Linked DNA regions of Staphylothermus marinus F1. The main gene of each other region encodes a partner of the protein of the gene in region 5 in a complex. Links are inferred from orthologs where the notes say so. Each region holds a gene or a part of one and is shown on either strand. Other genes may lie near its edges. The genes, in order: rpl4p, SMAR_RS05680, SMAR_RS05340, SMAR_RS05365 and rpl7ae.

Region 1 (4,403 bases), 180 kb from region 5 along the record:
AAGACTGGTCTACTATTCATAAATGCTGCAACAGTTAAGTAAACTATGTATGGTTTAACAACTAGCTTATATTCTTCACGTAGTACCTTCAACATTAAATCAGGGTTTCGAATAGGGGTTCTTTTCTTTATTACCGAACCATAGATTTCATGTACCTTTTTAACAATAGGATCTTCTATATTTTTCTCTGACATATCTATCCCAGAGCCATAGTATTTGTTAAGGAGTGTTATAAATATTGATTAACGGTGGTTGTTAATTGACAGTAATATATAGATGCTTCTACATTGAAGGCAATGATCTAGTATGGTTTGATCTAGTCTGCGAAGATAATAAGGTGAAAATATGTATTATTTCAAGAGAGAATATATTTAAGAGTAGAAAAATCAGTAAACACTATGATGTATTTTTAAGGAGGATAGTTATCCATAGGCAAAAATATATTAAATGCCTTTCATTAAGTAGCGGAAAAACATATATTAAAATAATTGGTCGAAAAAGATTCAATGATCACCTATATGTTGTTTCGGAAATACAGCCACTTAAGAAAATAATATATGTTCCACAAAGCAAAATTGATCTGTTGAAGAAATGTATAAATTATAAAGATTAACCTTTACGTCTACCAGTCCTTCTAGCAGCGATGTGCCCGACTTTTCTACCTGGAGGTGTTTCCCTAGCAACTGTTGACGGCTTACCTACGTGTTGATGGCTGCCTCCACCATGTGGGTGGCTTACAGCATTCATAGCTACTCCTCTGACTTTAGGCCATTTCTTTGCTTTAACTTTCCATTTATGATAAGCATTCCCTGCTTTTAATAATGGTTTTTCGTCTCTACCGCCTCCAGCAATTACTCCTATTGTTGCTCTTGCATTATTTGGTACTTCTATTATTTTACCACTAGGTAGTTGAACCTGAGTCTTTGTCCCTGCTCTTCCAACTATTAATGCGTATGTACCAGATGATCTAACGAATTTTCCTCCATCGCCAGGTCTTTTCTCAATGTTGGCAATTTGTGTTCCTTCCGGTATTTTCCCGATCGGTAAAATGTTTCCATTGGATATATGTGCGTCTGGTCCTATTTCTATTATTTGTCCAACATACATTCCCTCAACAGCCGGTGTTAGGAATGTTGTTCCATCCTCTAATACTATTTTGGCTAGTGGAACCCATCTTCCAGGATCATGTAATAGATCAATTATTTTTCCCTTTATAGTTCTGTCTAGTTTTAGTGGCGGATATTTTGCTGGCCCCACTCTTCTATGACTAGGGCTTCTAAATGTTGGTGTACCTCTACCCATTCTTTGTGGAAGTATTCTTTTACCCATACATTACACCCTTTCCTATATGTTAATGCTAGATTAATCCTAGTTGTGAAGCTATTTCGCTTGCACGGTGTTCTGGAGCTAGCTTTACATATGCCTTCTTTTCTCCTCTACTTGTTATGAGAGTTCTGACTTTTAATACCTTCACTCCAAATACTAGTTCAACAGCGTCTTTAATGTCCTTCTTAGACGCGTTTCTATCAACAATAAATGTTAATGTGTTTTCTTTATCTATGAGATTTAATGCTTTCTCAGAGTGTACTGGTCTGATAATGATTTTATATAGTCTTCCTTCATCCATGCTCATAACGTGCGCACCTCATATTTTCTACTAATATCTTCGATGGCTGAACGGGTAAAGACCGTTAATCTACCAGGTACACCTCCTGGTGCTAGATGCAGTATGCCTAGATTATTAGGTGTAGCAACATCTACTCCTGGAAAGTTTCTAACAGCTTTAGCGAATGGTTTATCATAGCTTGTTACAACAAACAATATGCTTCTTGGCTCAACATATCTTCTACCACGCATCTTACCTTTGCCTGCACGAATTCTTATTCTCTCATAACTCCTAACAATATCGCTCCATAAGCCAAGCTTTATTAGAAGCTCTTTAGCGTCTCTAGCCTTACTAATCTTATCCTCAACATCATCTAGAAGCACAACCGGTAGTTTATCTTGTTGGAATACGTGTCCACGACCCCTAACAAGGTCTACTTTAGCAGTAGCTGCAATTGCTGATGCTACTGCATATGCTTTTTCACGTTTATTAATTCTCTCATGTATTCTTTCATCTGGTCTGGGTGGAAAAGCTGCATGTCCTCCTCTAGCAAAAGATATGAATGCTGCCCTACTATTGGGTAGCCTTGGCACTCTCGCTAATCCTCTACCAACACCCCAGCTTCTAGCAGTTGTTCTCTTACCAGCTAATGGGTCCCTGCCTTTTGGTTGAAGCATTGATGTAAATGCTGATAGAAACGCTCTCCGGATCAAGTCTTTTCTAACAGGTAAACTAAATATTGGAGGTAAAGTAATCTCTTCTACTTTTTCACCGTCAGAGCTAAATACATATGTTTCTTGTCTCTCAAGCTTAAATGGGATAAGTATTGTCCAAGGCATTATTCTTCACCCAGTTTAGACTCCTTGTTTGCTTTCATGACTATAATAGATTATTTGGGGAGCTTCTAGAGGATACCAGGAAGGAGGCCTAATAGGATGTCTTAATACTAATAATCTCTTTCTAGGCCCAATAATACTTCCATGAAGCATTATGTATGGTCCATAAACTATGCCGTATCCTAAGAATCCTCCTTTAGGCGTTACTTCCCATCCATTAATGCCTATTTTTATGATCCTCTTATTATATTCTGTTCTCCTATGGAAGCCCATTTGTCCTGGCTGAGGAGTCTCGCTCATAGTGCCGAAACCAGGGCTTCTAGAACCAATTTTTCTACTACCCTTCCTATGTTTATGCCAGCGTGGAAGCTCTTTGACTCCAAATCTCTTTATTACTCCCTGGAACCCCTTACCTTTCGTAACACCTATTATATCTATGAATTGTCCCTCTCTAAATACTTGATCTACAGTTACATAGTTGCCTAGGAGTTTTTCGGCGTAATCTATTCTTTCGCTTAGTGTTCCACCACCAATTTTTATCTCGATTATCTCGGGTTTTTTCTTACCTATACCGGATAATACCGGTATTGTTGATGCAATTACTCTAATATCTGCTAGTTCAGCTGCTTTTAATCGTTCAAGTTTTTCCTTCCAATTATTTTCTAAGAATTTAAATCCATATTCACTATGTGGCTCAGGCTTTACTAGTCCTGGATTAACCTTTCTTAATCCTTTCAAGTATTTTCTCACAATATCTTTTGCTCCAAGATTAATGAACGGGTTATCACTATATATTTTCTCGTATAGCTCCTTTAACGCCTCCACAGGGCTTCTCCATACTTCGCCGAATGATAGAAGACCATGCATTGGGTGAATCTTGTATCCTCGTAGCCCTAGAATCAGTATTGGAGGAGCATCGAGTACTGTTACAGGAATGGCTATTTCTTTACCAGAAGTAAATGTGTGGGGTCTATCATCAATTATTATTGCATGACTCATTCCAGCCTTATAAGCAACATATCCTAGAAGTACTGGTTTAGGAGCGATCCCCTTGTTTACTGCTTCATCTCCCAGTTTCTCAACTAATAAATCAAACCATGACTGTGTAGGCCAACTTCTTATTCTAGGCACTATTTTAGCAGCCCGTTTCCTAGGTCTAACTCCTAAACTGCCATGTCGTGGCGCACTATATTTTCTATGCCCCATTATCTTCACCTGCTAATCTCTGCATACATACATTACATAGGGTATTATAAGTTCTCTCCATAAATAAACATGTTAACTACTGCTAGTGTAGATATTAATGCTTCCTCGCTCCTTATAGTTTTAACCATTTGCTCAGGTATGGTATTCCATACTTTATCAACTTTATTCTCCAGAATAAACCCTTCCTTCTTAGCTATATCGTATAATCCTCTATGCGGACCCCCGAATAATATTATTATTGTCTTCCCTTTAACACCTGCTAATTCTTTATGACTTGGGATTTTCCCATACTTGCTAGTAGCGATTATGAGATCTACCGTTTTCCTATATTCTTCTAATACTTCTTGTAAACTATCCGCAAACGCAAGAATAGGGCCCCTATATGGTTCTACATCTAAACATATTGCTCTCCTAGTATTAACATCAACTATTTCAACATACCCTATATCGCCTGGCTTACAATTTCCAGCTTCTATCCTATAAGGTCTAGGAAGCCCTATATCAGCCAACAACTTGTTTTTCTCCCTATAGATAAGACCTAATCTCTTCTCCCCAACACGACCATTACGGCTCACATCGAAAGTACTAAGTCTCAGTGGCGGCAATAATCCTACAAATTTTAGGTCCGGATCTTTAGGAATAAGTTTTCTTCGCAGATAAGGAGGGGTTAATAGGTATCGCCATATTTTCTCTATTAAGACAGAATATTTCCTATGTTGAGAAAAATCTGTGAAGGGGTCGCGGAAGAATACTAT
Region 2 (4,191 bases), 230 kb from region 5 along the record:
TAAAACCCAGTAGGAAGAGCGGTGTCTAGATATGGGTAAGAAAGTAATAAAAGTAATGGTTGAAGGTGGAAAAGCTAATCCAGGCCCACCTCTAGGCCCTACACTTTCACCGTTAAGAGTTAATGTTATGGAAGTAGTTAAAGCAATTAATGAAGCAACTAAGGATTTTGAAGGATTAACTGTTCCAGTTGAGATCATAGTTGATACATCTACTAGAAAATTCGAAGTAAAAGTTGGTATTCCAACAACAACAGCCTTGCTCCTTAAAGAAGTTGGTGTGAAACAACCACCTGGCGATCCTGCTCATCAGAAAATAGGGGATCTACCTATTGATAAAATCATAAAAATAGCTATATTAAAGAAAGAACAATTAACGGCTAAAACGTTAAAAGCAGCGGTAAAGACTATTTTAGGTACTGCTAGAAGTATAGGAATAACAGTAGACGGGAAAGATCCTAAGATTGTCCAGAAAGAAATAGATGAAGGATTATATGATGCTACGATAGCTAAATATGAACCTGAATGGGAGAAAGAGGAGGAACAAGAGACTGGCGAGGTGTGAATAGGAGATGCCTCTTCCAAGTAAGGAAGAATTAAAGGAAGCTATAGTTAAAGCAGTACAGTACAGTCCGAAGAGAAACTTTAAACAAAGTGTAGAATTAATTGTTGTTCTAAAAGATGTTGATCCCCGTAGTCCGGAGGGAAGAATTAGAGAGACGATATTTTTGCCGAAAGGACTTGGTAAAGATAAAATAATATGTGTTGTTGCCGATGGTGAAATGGCTGAAAAAGCTAGAGCAGGTGGTGCACACAGAGTTATAACAAGAGACGAGTTGCTCGCATTAAGCAAGAAAGACGCTAAAAAAGTAGCTCAAGAATGTGATTGGGTTCTTGTAAGGACGGATCTAATGGCTAATGCCGGCAGAATACTGGGACCAGCTCTCGGTCCTCGAGGAAAAATACCTGTCCCAGTTCCTCCCGCCGCAGATATAGTATCGGTAATGAATAGATATAAATCTGCAATTTTGCTGAGAAATAAGGATCAGCCACAACTAATGACTAGAATAGGAACAGAGGATATGAATCCCGAGGATTTAGTTATAAACGCACAGACAATATTATCACGTCTAGAAACAAAGCTGCCGAATGGAGCACATAATATTGCAAAAATAGTTGTTAAAACCACAATGGGTCCGCCAATAGAGGTTATGGGGTGATTAAAACATGTCTGCAACAGCAGTTCCCAAAGCTAAGAGAATTCCTCAGTGGAAAATAGAAGAAGTAGAATATTTAACAACATTGTTTAAATCATACCCAGTATTCGCAATAGCTGATCTAACAGGTTTTCCGACAAACCAGCTTCAAAAACTAAGGAAGAAATTATCGAAGAAAGTATTATTCAGAGTTTCTAAGAACAAATTAATTCTAAGAGCACTTAGAAATGCCGGTATTGATACAAGTAAATTCGAGGAACTACTTACAGGACAGAATCTATTATTGTTTACACATATGAATGCTTTCGAGTTAAGCCTATTACTCGATAAATACAAGGCAAAAACTTATTATAAACCAGGTGAAATAGCTCAGCAAGAAATAGTTATTCCTGAAGGAAACACCGGTTTATCACCGGGACCTATTCTTAGTACTTTCAGCAAACTAAAGATTCCTACACGTATACAGGGTAACTCTATAGTTATTACACGCGATACAGTTGTTGCGAAACCAGGAGATACTATATCTGAGGAATTGGCAAGTCTTCTGCAAAGACTAGATATTGCTTTAAAAGAGGTTAAGATAAATATTAAAGCAGCATATGATCATGGAATAATAATATTGAGGGACCAACTAGTCCTAGATCTCGAAGAGTATAAGAACATGGTTATGAATGCTCACCTAGACGCATTAAAGATCGGATCAGAAATAGCATGGCCTGTGCCAGAGATATTAGAGTTATCATTAAACAAAGCATTCCGTCAGGCATTAGCATTAGCTGCTGAGGCAGGATATGTAACACCAGATACTGCTGAATACGTGTTTAGAGCGGCAATAATGAAAGCACTAGCACTTGCAGCAGAAGTTTCCAAGTATGCACCAGATCTAGGATTAGAAGTACCAACAATACAACCGACAACTCCGCCTGAGAAAAAGGAAGAGGAGGAGAAGAAAGAGGAGGAAGAAGAGGAAGCTGAGACTGTTAGCGAAGAAGAACTAGCAGAAGGACTAGGAGCACTCTTCGGATAAACATGGGTAAATATTTTTATTAGGGAGAATACATTTTAAAACACCCAGATAATCATGGATAAGTGGATGTGTAAATAGGAAATAAGATAAAACATATATCCAAGAGGTGGTGAACGATCGAATACATATATGCTTCACTACTACTATATAAGGCTGGTAAAGAGATAAATGAGGAAAACATAAAGAAGGTATTAGAAGCTGCAGGAATTCAAGTAGATGAGGTAAGAGTAAAATCGCTTGTAGCTGCCCTGAAAAATATTGATATAGCAAAAGTACTTGAACAAGCACTAGCCGCTCCAGTAGCAGCGGTTCCAGCCGCACCGGCAGCACAGGCTCCAGCGGAAGAAGAGAAGAAGGAGGAGAAGAAAGAGGAGGAAGAAGAGGAAGCTGAGACTGTTAGCGAAGAAGAACTAGCAGAAGGACTAGGAGCACTCTTCGGATAAACAGTTTTTACAGCTCAAATAATTCAAGCCTTAAAACAATGTTCTCGGAGCAGATATGGTTTTTGTTTGGTCTTATTAAGAAATAATCTACCTTATCTCTTAGAAGCCAATACTCAACCATTACATTCAATACTCATATATTGGACGTTAATAACTAATATCATAACTAGTATGTAACAGAATATAGTGTGGATTAAGTGATGTATAATGGTCGAAGAAGAATTTATGAATGAGTTTTTGAAGAAAACCGGTTATCAAGTATATAAGTGTAAGAAGTGCGGTGAAAGATTCTGGAGCCTAGTGCCGAGAGATACCTGTCCTGATAGGCCGTGTAGTAAATATGATTTCTTATATAACGAGTATAAGGGAGTTCCTCCTTTAACATTTGATGAAGCAAGAAGGAAATTCATAGAATTCTTTACCTCTCATGGACATGGATATGTTGACCCCTACCCAGTTCTTGCTAGGTGGAGAAACGATCTATATTTGACAATTGCGTCAATAATTGTTTTTCAACCAGCTGTTACTGAGGGAATAGTTGATCCGCCATATAATCCGCTAGTCATAGTTCAGCCCAGTGTTAGGTTGGAGGATATAGATAATGTAGGCTTAACGTTTGGAAGACATCTTACAAGTTTTGAAATGGGAGGACATCACGCATTTAATAAGAAGGATCAATATGTTTACTGGGTAAACGAAACACTTCAATACGCATTCGACTTCTTTACAAAAATAATTGGGATAGAACCTGAGAACATTGTTTTCAAAGAATCATGGTGGGAGGGAGGAGGAAATGCTGGACCAGCATACGAGGTTCTAGTTGATGGGTTAGAGCTTGCCACACTAGTATTTATGAAGTATAAAATAGTCAATGGGAAAAAAGTTAGAAATCCCGTACTCGTAGTTGATACTGGTTATGGTATAGAGAGAATTGCCTGGTTTACTCAGAGAACACCAACAGCTTTTCACACAATATTTAGTTCATTATTGGAGACATATAAGAATATTTTAGGAATAGATGAACCTCCCTATGATGTGCTTAAAAAAATAGTTTACTTACTTAGTGATAAGGAGATCGAAGACGTATATATGTTGAATAAATATCTTGAAGAGATAGATTATTCTGAATATTATAAATCCTTAGTAGACACGATCAATCTATATACAGCTCTCGATCATGTTAAGACCTTGTCCTTAATGTTGAGTGATGGCATAGTATCATCAAATACTGGTGAAGGGTATCTAGCACGTTTAGTTATTCGACGCTTATTGAGAACACTTATACGTTTAGGAATAAAAGTATCTACACTAGAAGATATAGTTCTAGAACTTATAGATAAACAAGCGAAGTATTGGAAAGGCAGATATGTATACGATAAGTTTCACCGCAGACTAGACTATATACTCGACGTAATGAGTTATGAGACGAGAAAATATATCGACATAGTTACTAGAGGAATTAGAGAGGTGGATAGGTTTATTAAGAAGAAAAAGAAGATTACCTTCG
Region 3 (4,421 bases), 190 kb from region 5 along the record:
CACTCATTCTTCTTCACCCCAATCATAAATATATATGCCGTCTGCGAAGACTCTCCTATCTTTGTCTTTAACTTTTGTAGCTAACTCAATGTTAGCAGCTGTTTGTCCAACATGCTCGATATCTATTCCTTCAACAATAATGTCCTCTCCTTTAACAGTTACTTTGACGTCTTCACCTATTATCTTAGCTATCCTATCAGATTTTTCTCCAAGGAAATTCTTTATTCTAACAATACGATTTCTATCATCAACTTCGACTGTGATTGGAAAGTGTGAATATATTATTTTTAATTTATATCTATATCCTTTTAATACTCCCTTAATCATATTTTCAATATGTGATGCAATAGTGCCCACTAGTGCTTTTTTCCTTCTATCAGCGAAGAATGTCTCAACTATAATTTTACTATTTTCTTTTCTAAGAATAATATTTCTTACATGAGAGAAATCTCTCTCAATACTCCCTTTTGGACCATTAACTTTTACTTTTAAACCATTAATTTCTACAGTAACGTTCTCCGGTATATCTATTTCTTCATATATATGTGGAAGCTTAACCATTTACCACACCTATCCTGTTTTAGTATACATATGCCAGTAGTACTCCTCCAGTCTTCTTAGCAATAGCTTCTTTATGAGATAATACTCCGTGCGGCGTTGATAATATTAATATTCCAATATTATATGCTGGAAGATACTTGCGTAGCCAATGAGGCATTCTCTCCAAATCCCTGAGTTTTACTGGAAATCTCGGCTTAATAACGCCGGTTTTGTTGATTCTACCCAGTAATTGAACCTTTATTTTTCCCCAGCGACCATCATCAATGTATTCAAATTCTCCAATATACCCTTCTCTTTGCATCACGCGTAAAACATTAATTATAAGTTTTGAAGCTGGCCAAATCAGAGCTTCAGATTTGGCTCTCATTTCAGCATTTTGTATTGTTGCCAGAGCATTCGCTAATGTATCAAGCATTACCATTTACTTTCACCCCATTATAAAACCAATACTATTATCAAAAACCCCCTTAACTATATTTTTTAAATCCGAGGGATGGAGCTATTTCTCTGAAACACTGCCTACATAGATATAAACCATATACTTGAATCACTGCATCCCTTGTTCCACATCTCCTACATTTACGTGAACCTTTACCGAACTTATAGATTTTTGGAGGCCTATATTTACCCATGTATGGATCCCCTCTATTATTTTCTAAATAATCTCAACACCAAATTCTTTGTGTAGATAAAGCATTGCTTCTTCTCGGGAAACACGGTGTCTGCGAGGTATATGTTTCTTTCTACACCTTTTTCTCCTTAATACTCTATACCCTGGTCGCTCAATTGTAATAGCTACATCCATGCCAAACACTCCTATTTCAGGATCATACTTTACTCCAGGTATCATGATGTGTTCTTTAATACCAAAACTAACATTGCCATTATCATCAAAGCTTGAAGCTTTTATTCTATAATTAACTGCTTCAAGTACTCGTTTCAGAAAAGCAACAGCTTTTTCTCTACGTAGAGTAACTTTTGCTGCAATGTTTTCTCCTTTTCTAATACCGAAGTCTTTAATTGTGCGTTTAGCTCTTCTAGGAACGGGTTTCTGCCCTGTTAGCTCCTCTAAAACTTGCATAGCCTTGCTCAGTCTTTCAGTAGCTGCCCCAACTGATATGTTTACTGTTACCTTAGCTAGACGTGGCTTATACATTGGATTAGAATTCCATTTTTCAATTATTTTATCTGCGTCGGGTACATGTTCTATAATCGTAGACATTACCAAGCACCCTCTGGCAACTTTATCAATGGTTCTTCTTTACCTATTGGGAACACATAGGTAAGACTTGTTTGGAACTTGTTTCCATGCTTATCCTCTATTGTTACAATACTTCTATGTCTACGAATACCCTTATGTATAGATACTACTTTTCCAACTCTACCAACATTTCTTCCACCACTAATTATTACAAGCGTTCCTTCATCTAATGGTATATAGTTTAGTATTTGTTGTTCAGGTATTGATATTTGTAGTGTTCCCAGAGTCTTATATATGTCTTCAACAGGATTCTTAGGATCACTTACTTTGATCAACACGTTCCTGCCATCATGAAGGTTCAGCTGTATATGTCCACCTTTAACAGTTGTTTTATTCTCTATTCTTGAAAGCTTATATTTGGCTTCTTCCTTATCTATCTCGATCAAACCCAGAACTTTTACGGGCACAGGGATAACTCTATATGTTTCACCTGTATCAACAATCTCAATTACATCCATTAATCCTACTGGATACTTATAGTTCTTTCTAACTCTTCCATCAACTTTAAAATGTCCTTCACTAATTAGTTTCCTAGCTTCTCTAGCTGTTTTAGCATACCCCAGTATATCGCGAACAATTATAAGTAGAGGAAAACATCGTTCAATAGGGTGTGGACCTGGTGAAGGTTTTACAGCCCATTTATACTCTTTTCTCAGTATAGGCCAAAACTTAGGCGCAACTAGTGCTTTTAAATGTTTTTTACCACCCATTCTAGCCATTATTTCTCACCTTCAGTCTCTTCTATTGTTTTCCCGCCACCTTCACTAGTTTTACTTGTTTCTTTTTCTTCAACTACTTCGCTCTCTATTAAACCCTTTCTTCTCTCAATTATTTTTCTACGCCATTTATCGCTTAGATCAAGCTTAATAATCATTACCTTGCTTGGATGTATAGGGTAATATACTGGGGTTTGATCAGCCTTTTTACGTTGAACCCCCTCAACATATAGTCTTACACGTCTTAAATCTATCCTGACAACTTTTCCTTCATGTCCTTTCCAGTCTCCACGCATAATTCTTACTACATCGCCTTTACGGACGGGTAGTTTTTTAACACCATATTTCTCTCGTAGCTCTTTGCTTAGTGGTGCATTGAATAGTTTATGTCTTAGGTGGAGCGGCATGTTGAATAATGCTTTCCTCTGTTTAGATGGTTTTGACGAATATGTTATCGCCATATATTTTCACCTTAAACAACTATTGTTGCAATATTTGCTAGTTGGGGCCATCTCTCAGCTACTTCTTTAGCTATTGGTCCACGTATTTCACTACCCTTAGGTGTTCCTTCAGGAGTAACTATTGCGACTGCGTTGTCTTCGAAAGCAACCCATGTACCATCTGGTCTCCTAAATGGTCTCTTCTGCCTCACAATAACGGCTTTAACAACTTGTTTCCTCATTTCAGGTGTTCCCTTCTTAACAGTGACAACTACTAGGTCGCCTATGCCTGCTGGAGGTATTCTTCTAAGTCTCCCTTTGTATCCGGGGACACCAATTATTTTAACCAGTTTTGCCCCACTATTGTCGGCAACTCTAACATATGAGCCTACCTGTAAGCCTGTGGCTATTCTTCTCCTAGAGAAAGCCGGTTTACCTTTTCCCTTCTTAGGCATTACTTCTCACCAGCTCTCTTAATTATTCCTAAAACAACGAAATGAACAGTCTTTGATAAAGGCCTTGTTTCACCAATTAATACTTCATCTCCTTCTTTAGCATTGATACATGGTGGATTATGTGCATGTATATGTGTATGTCTTTTCTCATATCTCCTATATTTCCTCACATAGTAATAGTAATCATGCCTGACAACTACTGTTCTATGCATTTTTGCTTTAACAACTACTCCTCTAAGAATTTGTCCACGAACTTTTACATGTCCATGCCATGGACATTTGGGATCATTGCAGCTCTCCTTGGGAGGCTCTATTCCCGGTATGCCAATGTTTCTTGGCTTAGCCAAACTCATTCCTCATCCACTACCTCACAATATTCTTTAATCTATCCTCTGGTCTACCTAAAATCTGAACTCCCCTAATTATTACTTTCTCTTTATTTGGAAGCATAAACTGGAATACTCCATTGGCTTTTAAAACTCTTACTCTTCTACCTGAATTTGTTTCTATTAGGAGGGTTTTTTGGGTCTCATCTATGACTAAGCCGGTTAAGCCGACAAGGGATTTATCAGGATACTCTATTATTTTTATTCTCAAACCAATCAATTCGTGGTAGAATATGTTTCTACGAGTATGTCGCAATTATGATCAATACCTTGAGAAAGAACTTATTTACTTTCTGGAAATACCCAGTTCTTCCTCGCGCATTATTGTAAGTATTCTTGCTATATCTCTCTTAATATTTCTTATACGAGCAGTATTGGTTAGTGTTCCTACTCTTGCCTGCATTCTAAGCTTTATTAGTTCCAGACGCAGCTCATTTAATCGTCTAAGTCTTTCTTCTTTAGTCATTTTTCTAATTTCGTCTGGCTTCATATATACTCACCTTATTGCGGACTTATTGATTCATTTGTTTCCTCTTTCTCAACAGGTATTAGGTCAGCTAGCTCTTCGGGCTTAACTGATTTTATTTCAACATAGTCGGGAG
Region 4 (3,670 bases), 190 kb from region 5 along the record:
CCATGCTTGTAACATCAATAACTATCTTGCCTTCCTCGCGATAAGCAAGATTCTTTGAAACAAGATGTTTTGCTAACTCATCTAATTCTCCGACATTGATACTGTATACTCCATATATTGTTTCTGGAGGTCTTGTAAAGCCATGTTTTCCATACCAATTAGGAGCATATTTTAGAACCCATATCCACTTGTGTTTATGGAATCCTACTGCTCCAAAGCCTCCGCGCGCACCGCTTTTTCTATGTTGTCCTATACGTCCCCAACCCATTGAGCGTGTTCTTCCTCTTAGTTTTCGGCTTTTCTTCTTTTTACGGACAACCATGATCTTCACCTTTAAACATTTATTTAAAGCATTCTTTTAATTAATTCATTAATAGACTTACCTCTATATCCTAGTTCTCCTCCATCATTGAATGGTCTCTTAGTACTTCTCTTAAAGCCTCCACGTGGTGGGTGAAGCCTAAACACCGGCTTAATTACTTCGAGTTTGTGAAGCTTTATTTTACCTTCTAATAATGCTTTAGCTAAACCTTGTATTCCCCCATAAATTCCATACTTTGACAAATATTTATCAACAAATTCATCCGTTAATGGTTTATTTCCAAGTGTTCTTCCACGTTTTCTCAATAATTCTACAAGTGTTTCATAGTTTATTTCTCCCCAGGTTATCCAGTCTTTTGCCTTTTGTAGCATCCCCTTTAATCCTGGCTGGTTTGACGGGTATATTACCATATGGAATTTTTTATGGAGTCTCAACAGTTTTAATGTATAGTCAACATCCGGTGGTACATCTAATCTTCCACGAATCCTGATGATCGCATATAAATCCGGCATTTTATCACTTCACCTTTCTCTAAGCTTTTAGCCAATCAACCGGTGCTACAAACTTGTATGTGTTTCTTAATGCGTTGACAACTGCTTTAGCAAAGTTTAGTGTTGTTTTTGTTTTCCCGAATGTCTCTGTCCATACATCCTTTATACCAGCCATTCTAAGCACAGCCTTAGCTGTATCACCGGCTACTAATCCTGTTCCCTTAGGTGCTGGTTTCAATACTACTACAACACTACCACTCTTACCCTGTACAGTAAACGGTATACTATGGGGTTCGCCGCATCTGCACTCCCAGCTTCCACATCCTCGCCTGACAGGTGTAATGTTTAGCTTAGCATTTCTCAGAGCTTTTCGTAGAGCAACTAGGTACTGTCTCGCTTTACCCGATCCTACTCCTACAAAACCATCCTCATTACCTACTACGACAACTACTCTAAACCTGCTTCTTCGACCAGCATCAGTTACTTTCTGAACTATTCCTACATCAAGCCTTTCATATTTTAGATCGGGCAGTAGATAATCAACTATTTCTGGTTCAAGCAATGGAAGATTGCGATCAAATATTTCCTTTAAACTAGTAATCTTTCCTTCAACAACCATTTTACCTACACGTGTTCTTGGAACCCATGTTTCAAGAGCTTCTTTATCAATCGCACTCATAGGCATATTTACTCACCCAACACATCCTTGTATTCCTCTAAGATACGGTTCTTTACTTCTTCAAAATGCGTGGGGAGCTGGGTGGGATCAAAGCCTCGACTAATATATTTTGAGAAGAATCTCTCATAAGCCTCGGGACTAGCCTCCTGGAGCATCTTAGCCCAGGAGGCGATGTGCTCCCCACGAATACGATCATCCGAAGGCACAACTTCTTCACCTACCGGAACCTTTAATCCAACATCATTAGCCGCCTTTATGGCCGCGAATACCTTGGCTCCACGCGTTGGAACATGTAAGCCTATATCTGGGACAGCATATTTTATTCCCGCCTTTAATCCGCGAAGTGCAGCAAGTAGACCTGTCAAGTACGCTGCCGGCGTATTTCCTAATCCACCCATCCAACCATATTTCTTGTAGAGTTCTCGTGAATGAGCTGCTGCTATGGTGATATCTCCTTCTGGCTTAGCTGTTACTATTTGAACAATTATGTGTTTTAGTGTTTTTCTAACTACAAATCTTGGATGACCAGATAATACCATCTTGTATCTCTTATAATAGTTTGTTTTACCTTCTCTCCTCCTACGCTTAGGAACCTTGTATCTTGGTCCTCTAGCCATATCCTTGCTCACCTAATCTCTTTAACTATGCCTTTTTCCTTCATATAGTGTTTTAAAGATGCTAGACTATGGAATGTTCCACCCTTAGCCAACATGTATAATCTCCTATAATCTTTGCGAGTAATTACGCCATGATCGCGTAGATACCTGAGAAACCTTCTAATTTTTCTAATCCTATTCATCCATTCCTCCTTCCTATCCTTCCTAGCTGTCTTCTTACCCTTACGTTTACCATATCCTCTTCTACGCCCCTTCTTCCTCTGCATATGTCTTATTTTCCATCTCTCACGAGAGTTCCCATGTATTGGTTTAACTTGTATAACTCTGTCCTTAATTAACGCTTTAATTTCTTCCCGAGTAATCGCGTCAGCAACTTCATCTATTCTTTCAGGATCTATCCATATCCTCGACTCGCCTACACCTAATATCTCCGCAGCCAATCTCTTTTGTAGACTTAAATCAGTCATTACTACACTACCTCTCTCCACTATTGTTTTTGACTAAGACTTATTTGATTAGCTACTTTAAATCCCTTCTCACTCGCTATTCTCATAATTTCTATTCTTTTCCTTAGTCCAACAGTTCTACCAATGTATAATATGTGCATATTTGGATCTAGCCTATCCAGTTCTTTGGGATCATGTATAACTACGGGTTTCAAACCTGACGGGTGTAGCCCCCGTACTAGTTTAGGTCCTCTATATCCAACTTCAACCAGCGGTGGATACCCTTTCTTTTTCAACCGCATCTTGTTATCAGTACCTTTTGGTTTACGCCACTTAGGATCATTTCTAAACTTTGGTTTTTTCCACCATAGATGGCGTAGAAACTCTGGTTTCTTTGATTTAAGCTTTTTTCTAAGCTCTAATAATTTTTCTAAGTCTTTGTTTTCACTCATTCTTCTTCACCCCAATCATAAATATATATGCCGTCTGCGAAGACTCTCCTATCTTTGTCTTTAACTTTTGTAGCTAACTCAATGTTAGCAGCTGTTTGTCCAACATGCTCGATATCTATTCCTTCAACAATAATGTCCTCTCCTTTAACAGTTACTTTGACGTCTTCACCTATTATCTTAGCTATCCTATCAGATTTTTCTCCAAGGAAATTCTTTATTCTAACAATACGATTTCTATCATCAACTTCGACTGTGATTGGAAAGTGTGAATATATTATTTTTAATTTATATCTATATCCTTTTAATACTCCCTTAATCATATTTTCAATATGTGATGCAATAGTGCCCACTAGTGCTTTTTTCCTTCTATCAGCGAAGAATGTCTCAACTATAATTTTACTATTTTCTTTTCTAAGAATAATATTTCTTACATGAGAGAAATCTCTCTCAATACTCCCTTTTGGACCATTAACTTTTACTTTTAAACCATTAATTTCTACAGTAACGTTCTCCGGTATATCTATTTCTTCATATATATGTGGAAGCTTAACCATTTACCACACCTATCCTGTTTTAGTATACATATGCCAGTAGTACTCCTCCAGTCTTCTTAGCAATAGCTTCTTTATGAGATAATACTCCGTGCGGCGTTGATAATATTAA
Region 5 (4,354 bases):
AGGGATTTCAGCCACAAACATGGGAAAGTATACAGATACTGAAAGAAAGAAAAGTACCCTTTATAGTAGCAGCTAATAAAATAGATAGAATTCCAGGTTGGAAGCCCAACCATGATCAACCATTCTTAGAAACTATAAGAAAACAAGACCCACGCATTGTTAGCAGGCTTGAAGAACTAATATATAGGCTTATTTCACAACTCTACGAAGCAGGATTTATGGCTGAAAGATTTGATAGAGTAAAAGATTTTAGAACAACGGTGGCAATAGTGCCTGTATCAGCTAAAACAGGCGAAGGCGTTCCAGAACTACTAGCTCTACTAACTGGTCTTGTCCAGAGATTTATGAAGAAAAGACTAGTTACAAGCGAAGAACCCGCTAAGGGTGTTGTTTTAGAAGTTAAAGAAGAACCCGGTCTTGGAACAACAATAGATGTAATCATATATGACGGCGTAATACGTAGGGGAGACACTATTGTTGTTGGAGGCAAAGATAAACCAATAGTTACAAAGGTAAGAGCATTATTAATGCCTAGACCACTACAAGATATGAGAGCACATGAAGGAAAATTTGTTAGTGTCGAACAAGTAGTTGCTGCTACAGGCGTAAAGATTTCAGCCCCAGATCTGGATAACGCGCTTGCTGGCTCACCAATATTCGTTGTTCCCTCGGAGGATAAGATAGAGGAATATATTAAGATCGTAAAAGAAGAAATAGAATCCGTTAGAATAAAGACGGATAACATAGGTGTTGTAGTAAAAGCTGACACCCTAGGAACGCTAGAAGCAGTTGTCGAAGCTTTAAAGAGAGAAAATATACCAGTTAGACTAGCAGATGTCGGCCCTGTTTCTAAAAATGATGTTTTAGAAGCTTCTGTTTCAAAGAATCATAGACCAGAATACGGAGTCATAATAGCTTTTAATGTTAAAATACTCCCTGAAGCTGAAGAGTATGCTGCTAGAGAAAACGTTAAGATCTTTAGACACAATGTTATCTATAAACTTATAGAAGACTATATTGGATGGGTTAAACAGCTTCGCGAACAAGAAAAAATTAAGGAGCTAGAATCTCTTATTAGGCCAGGTAAAATACGTATATTGCCAGGCTACATTTTCAGAAGAAGTAATCCAGCAATTGTTGGAGTAGAAGTTATTGGCGGAGTTATTAAGCCGGGGTATCCATTAATGAGAAAAGACGGTATGAGACTGGGCACGATTATGCAAATACGTGATAGAGATAATGTATTAAAAGAAGCACGTGCGGGTCAATCTGTTGCTATAAGTATTCGTGGTAGAATACTTGTTGGAAGACACGTTGATGAAGGAGATATACTATATACTGATATACCTAAACAACATGTACACTTATGGCTTACAAAGTACAAAAATGAATTAAGCGATGATGAGAAAATGGTTCTTAAAGAAATAATTGAGATCAAGAAGAAACAAGATCCGTTCTACGGCTTAGTTTTTGGTAGCTGAATATAATTATTTACCAATCAATTATTTCATCATCTTTGAAAATAACTCTTATCTCTCTCATAGCACTTTCAGGACTATCACTTGCATGAACAACATTTTGAGATTTAGATAATGAATAGTCGCCTCGAATTGTTCCAGGAGGAGCTTCTCTACCATCTGTTGGTCCGATCATCCTCCTAACAACACTAATAGCCATATCACCTTCGAGAATCATGGCGATGATAGGCCCCGAAGTCATGAACTCTATTAGAGATACGAAGAATGGTTTTCCTCTATGAACACTATAGAATTCTTCAGCTTTTTCTCTTGTAAGCCGAAGCATTTTTAATGCTTTAATCTTTAAACCTTTCCTTTCAAATCTGGATATAATTTCTCCAATCAATCCTCTCCTAACGCCATCTGGTTTGATTAGAACAAGAGTTCTCTCGGTATTCAACCTTGATCACTCAATCACTGATTATTTGGTTTGTGAACCATATTTAAGTGTCCATTTCAGTTTTCTGGGATCTCTTCTTAGCAATAGATAGTTCTTGTAACATTTACGACTACAAAACCATAGTATAGAGCCATCATTTTTTACATACATTATTCCTGTTCCAGGCTCTATTTCACGTCCACAGAAACTACATCTCACCATGCGAGGCATTGTTTCCTCCACCACTCCAATAAGCATTTATTGTCTACAGTATTTCACTATCGGGAAAATACAATTGTAGAGTATTTTAAGTTTTATCGTAAACCTTATAAAAACGTATCTCCTACACCAAATTTGAATAGTTAATTGTTTGGAGCGGAACATAAAAATCAACTAGCCATATAAGGTGTATTGATTTTGAGCGGTGAGGAAACAGAGAAAAAGATTGTAGCTGAACAACCCGAGATAAACGTAATCGAAGAAATAGGTTTTCCAGCAGAGGTAATTCAAATAATTGGTAGAACAGGTGTAACTGGGGAAATAATACAGGTTCGCGTAAGAGTATTAGAGGGAAGAGATAAAGGAAGAATAATTACTAGAAATGTTAAAGGCCCCGTCAGATTAGGAGATATCTTAATACTTAGAGAAACAGAGAGAGAAGCTAGGAAACTAAGCGGTAGAAGATAAAAGTTTTTCCTCAACTAATAAATTATCCTGATCAGAATTATTAAGAAAATATTCTCCATGAGAAAACAGGGATAAGTATTACAAAAAATTATTGAAGAACTATATTATTTATTCCTATGCAGCTTGATCTATAACCTAATAGAGATTAGGCTCCTGCCTTTGCTCTTAGTTCTTGTACCTGCTTGATAATTTCTTCTACTAAGTCTTTAGCACCGCCTGGGTCTATGATTGCAGCGCTAGCTGCAGCTACCTCTATACCCGCTGCTTCACCTAGCCTCTTTTTGCTTGGGACATAAACATATGGTATTTTCTTTTCGTCGCAGAGTAGAGGTAGATGAGCAACTATTTCTGGTGGATCAACGTCTTCAGCAATTATCACTAGTTTTGCTATTCCTCTTTCAACAGCTTTTGTTGTCTCATTTGTTCCCTTCTTTATCTTACCACCTGTCTCTCTAGCCTTTTTAACTGCTTCATATACTTTCTCAGCTAGTTCTGGAGGTACTTCGAATTTTACATAGAATGGTTTAGACATAACTTCATCCTCCTCCCAACTCTTCGGTCGTCTGATTTAAAACCAAATAATAGTAAATGGTATTATAAGGTTTTTGTTATTCATGTGCAAAAATACATTTGATCTCCTCTGGTTCTTTGGAATCTATTCTTGCGAACCCTATTCTATAGAATTGTACTATGTTTCCAAGTTCTTCGTTAGTTAATGCTTTTTCTGCGAGGAGTATTCTTGTTTCAAGGTTTGTTTCTTTCGGTATTATTAGCTTAACTCTTATTGATTGTTCAAGTTTAACCCATTGAATTATTGGTGCGCGATACTGTTTTGCTTCCTTAGCTGATAAACTTATTAGCCTTGCTTCAAAACCTATATAGTTCTTAGAGAATACTGGTCGTGTTAATGCAAAGTTTCCTATACCCATTAATCTAAACATTTTATTTTGTATGATATTAAAATCCTTCTGTGATATGTACACTATGTCTCCTGGTTTTATTATATAATTATATGTTTCACGAGTTGAGGGATGACGTAATACGTGGGCTTCAATACTATTATTAAAACCTATAAGTTTCAGAGGTAATGCTTCTTCGATAGCCATATATCTTTTTGCCTGAGGATCTATGATTGATCTATTAATCGCAGCTAAGTTTACATAGCTGATTCTTGCATCAATTACATTTATTCCTACATCCTTTATTATTCTCCAAAGAGTTTCTCTTACAATTCCCCTTCTCCGCAAACCAGATAACGTCCCGAATCTTGGATCATCATATGGCTCCATATTATATTCTACGATCATTTTCCTCATTCTAGACTTACTCAAAATAACTCCTTCAAGACTTAATCTACCAAAATGTATTGTTTCCGGATATTTCCAACCCATATGATCATATAGGAATTTTTGTTTAATAGTATTTGAAACATGTTCTTTAGCTCTAAGTATATGTGTAACACCCATTAAGTGATCATCTATTGCAGCAGCTAGATTATATGTGGGCCACAAGATATATTTATCTCCAACAATAGGATGCGGTGTTTTAGAAGTATCAATTATTCTTGCAGCAACCCAATCCCTAACGCTTGGATCAGGATGTGATAGATCTGTTTTAACTCTAACGACAGCTTCTCCCTCAGAATAGTAACCTTCAAAGATCCTGTCCAGTTCTTCTAGGTGTTTTTCCGGAGGTAATTCTCTGTGAGGACATGGTTTTCCAGAGTCACGTAGTTTCTTGAATTCTTTCGGACTGCATTTATCGACATAAG

What was found.
Region 1: rpl7ae (region 5) and rpl4p share a complex: the UniProt entries of both Methanocaldococcus jannaschii proteins name them as parts of the 50S ribosomal subunit. The link is inferred for Staphylothermus marinus F1 from one-to-one orthologs.
Region 2: rpl7ae (region 5) and SMAR_RS05680 share a complex: the UniProt entries of both Methanocaldococcus jannaschii proteins name them as parts of the 50S ribosomal subunit. The link is inferred for Staphylothermus marinus F1 from one-to-one orthologs.
Region 3: rpl7ae (region 5) and SMAR_RS05340 share a complex: the UniProt entries of both Methanocaldococcus jannaschii proteins name them as parts of the 50S ribosomal subunit. The link is inferred for Staphylothermus marinus F1 from one-to-one orthologs.
Region 4: rpl7ae (region 5) and SMAR_RS05365 share a complex: the UniProt entries of both Methanocaldococcus jannaschii proteins name them as parts of the 50S ribosomal subunit. The link is inferred for Staphylothermus marinus F1 from one-to-one orthologs.

The regions. Positions count from the first base shown.
Region 1 is NC_009033.1:995,861-1,000,263, reverse strand. What follows is about bases 538-3,518. They hold rpl4p (50S ribosomal protein L4), read right to left. Parts: upstream 2,446-3,518; coding sequence 1,630-2,445; downstream 538-1,629. Other genes in these bases: SMAR_RS05260 (50S ribosomal protein L3), read right to left, coding at 2,461-3,518; SMAR_RS05270 (50S ribosomal protein L23), read right to left, coding at 1,358-1,633; SMAR_RS05275 (50S ribosomal protein L2), read right to left, coding at 610-1,329; SMAR_RS05280 (hypothetical protein), read left to right, coding at 538-613. Outside these bases: SMAR_RS05285 (AAA family ATPase), read right to left, coding at 1-194; more of SMAR_RS05280, read left to right, coding at 260-537; more of SMAR_RS05260, read right to left, coding at 3,519-3,648; SMAR_RS05255 (putative RNA uridine N3 methyltransferase), read right to left, coding at 3,693-4,403. UniProt on the Methanocaldococcus jannaschii protein: One of the primary rRNA binding proteins, this protein initially binds near the 5'-end of the 23S rRNA. It is important during the early stages of 50S assembly.
Region 2 is NC_009033.1:1,050,577-1,054,767, forward strand. Bases 464-3,232 are described here. They hold SMAR_RS05680 (50S ribosomal protein L10), read left to right. Parts: upstream 464-1,224; coding sequence 1,225-2,241; downstream 2,242-3,232. Other genes in these bases: SMAR_RS05670 (50S ribosomal protein L11), read left to right, coding at 464-562; SMAR_RS05675 (50S ribosomal protein L1), read left to right, coding at 570-1,217; rpl12p (50S ribosomal protein P1), read left to right, coding at 2,358-2,684; alaS (alanine--tRNA ligase), read left to right, coding at 2,892-3,232. Also shown: SMAR_RS05665 (transcription elongation factor Spt5), read left to right, coding at 1-29; more of SMAR_RS05670, read left to right, coding at 32-463; more of alaS, read left to right, coding at 3,233-4,191. UniProt on the Methanocaldococcus jannaschii protein: Forms part of the ribosomal stalk, playing a central role in the interaction of the ribosome with GTP-bound translation factors.
Region 3 is NC_009033.1:1,004,462-1,008,882, reverse strand. Bases 1-2,999 are described here. They hold SMAR_RS05340 (50S ribosomal protein L5), read right to left. Parts: upstream 1,784-2,999; coding sequence 1,217-1,783; downstream 1-1,216. Other genes in these bases: rplX (50S ribosomal protein L24), read right to left, coding at 2,541-2,999; SMAR_RS05335 (30S ribosomal protein S4e), read right to left, coding at 1,783-2,541; SMAR_RS05345 (30S ribosomal protein S14), read right to left, coding at 1,029-1,193; SMAR_RS05350 (30S ribosomal protein S8), read right to left, coding at 581-982; SMAR_RS05355 (50S ribosomal protein L6), read right to left, coding at 4-561. Outside these bases: SMAR_RS05325 (50S ribosomal protein L14), read right to left, coding at 3,011-3,433; SMAR_RS05320 (30S ribosomal protein S17), read right to left, coding at 3,433-3,786; rnp1 (ribonuclease P protein component 1), read right to left, coding at 3,797-4,075; rpmC (50S ribosomal protein L29), read right to left, coding at 4,106-4,309; SMAR_RS05305 (30S ribosomal protein S3), read right to left, coding at 4,321-4,421. UniProt on the Methanocaldococcus jannaschii protein: This is one of the proteins that bind and probably mediate the attachment of the 5S RNA into the large ribosomal subunit, where it forms part of the central protuberance.
Region 4 is NC_009033.1:1,008,213-1,011,882, reverse strand. What follows is about bases 848-3,670. They hold SMAR_RS05365 (50S ribosomal protein L19e), read right to left. Parts: upstream 2,577-3,670; coding sequence 2,118-2,576; downstream 848-2,117. Other genes in these bases: SMAR_RS05350 (30S ribosomal protein S8), read right to left, coding at 3,581-3,670; SMAR_RS05355 (50S ribosomal protein L6), read right to left, coding at 3,004-3,561; SMAR_RS05360 (50S ribosomal protein L32e), read right to left, coding at 2,597-3,007; SMAR_RS05370 (50S ribosomal protein L18), read right to left, coding at 1,501-2,109; SMAR_RS05375 (30S ribosomal protein S5), read right to left, coding at 854-1,498. Also shown: SMAR_RS05385 (uL15 family ribosomal protein), read right to left, coding at 1-322; SMAR_RS05380 (50S ribosomal protein L30), read right to left, coding at 346-834. UniProt on the Methanocaldococcus jannaschii protein: Binds to the 23S rRNA.
Region 5 is NC_009033.1:818,919-823,272, reverse strand. The notes cover bases 1,423-4,354. They hold rpl7ae (50S ribosomal protein L7Ae), read right to left. Parts: upstream 3,116-4,354; coding sequence 2,729-3,115; downstream 1,423-2,728. Other genes in these bases: SMAR_RS04245 (glutamate--tRNA ligase), read right to left, coding at 3,192-4,354; SMAR_RS04255 (30S ribosomal protein S28e), read left to right, coding at 2,314-2,583; SMAR_RS04260 (50S ribosomal protein L24e), read right to left, coding at 1,939-2,127; ndk (nucleoside-diphosphate kinase), read right to left, coding at 1,492-1,917; infB (translation initiation factor IF-2), read left to right, coding at 1,423-1,481. In the rest of the region: more of infB, read left to right, coding at 1-1,422. UniProt on the Methanocaldococcus jannaschii protein: Multifunctional RNA-binding protein that recognizes the K-turn motif in ribosomal RNA, the RNA component of RNase P, box H/ACA, box C/D and box C'/D' sRNAs.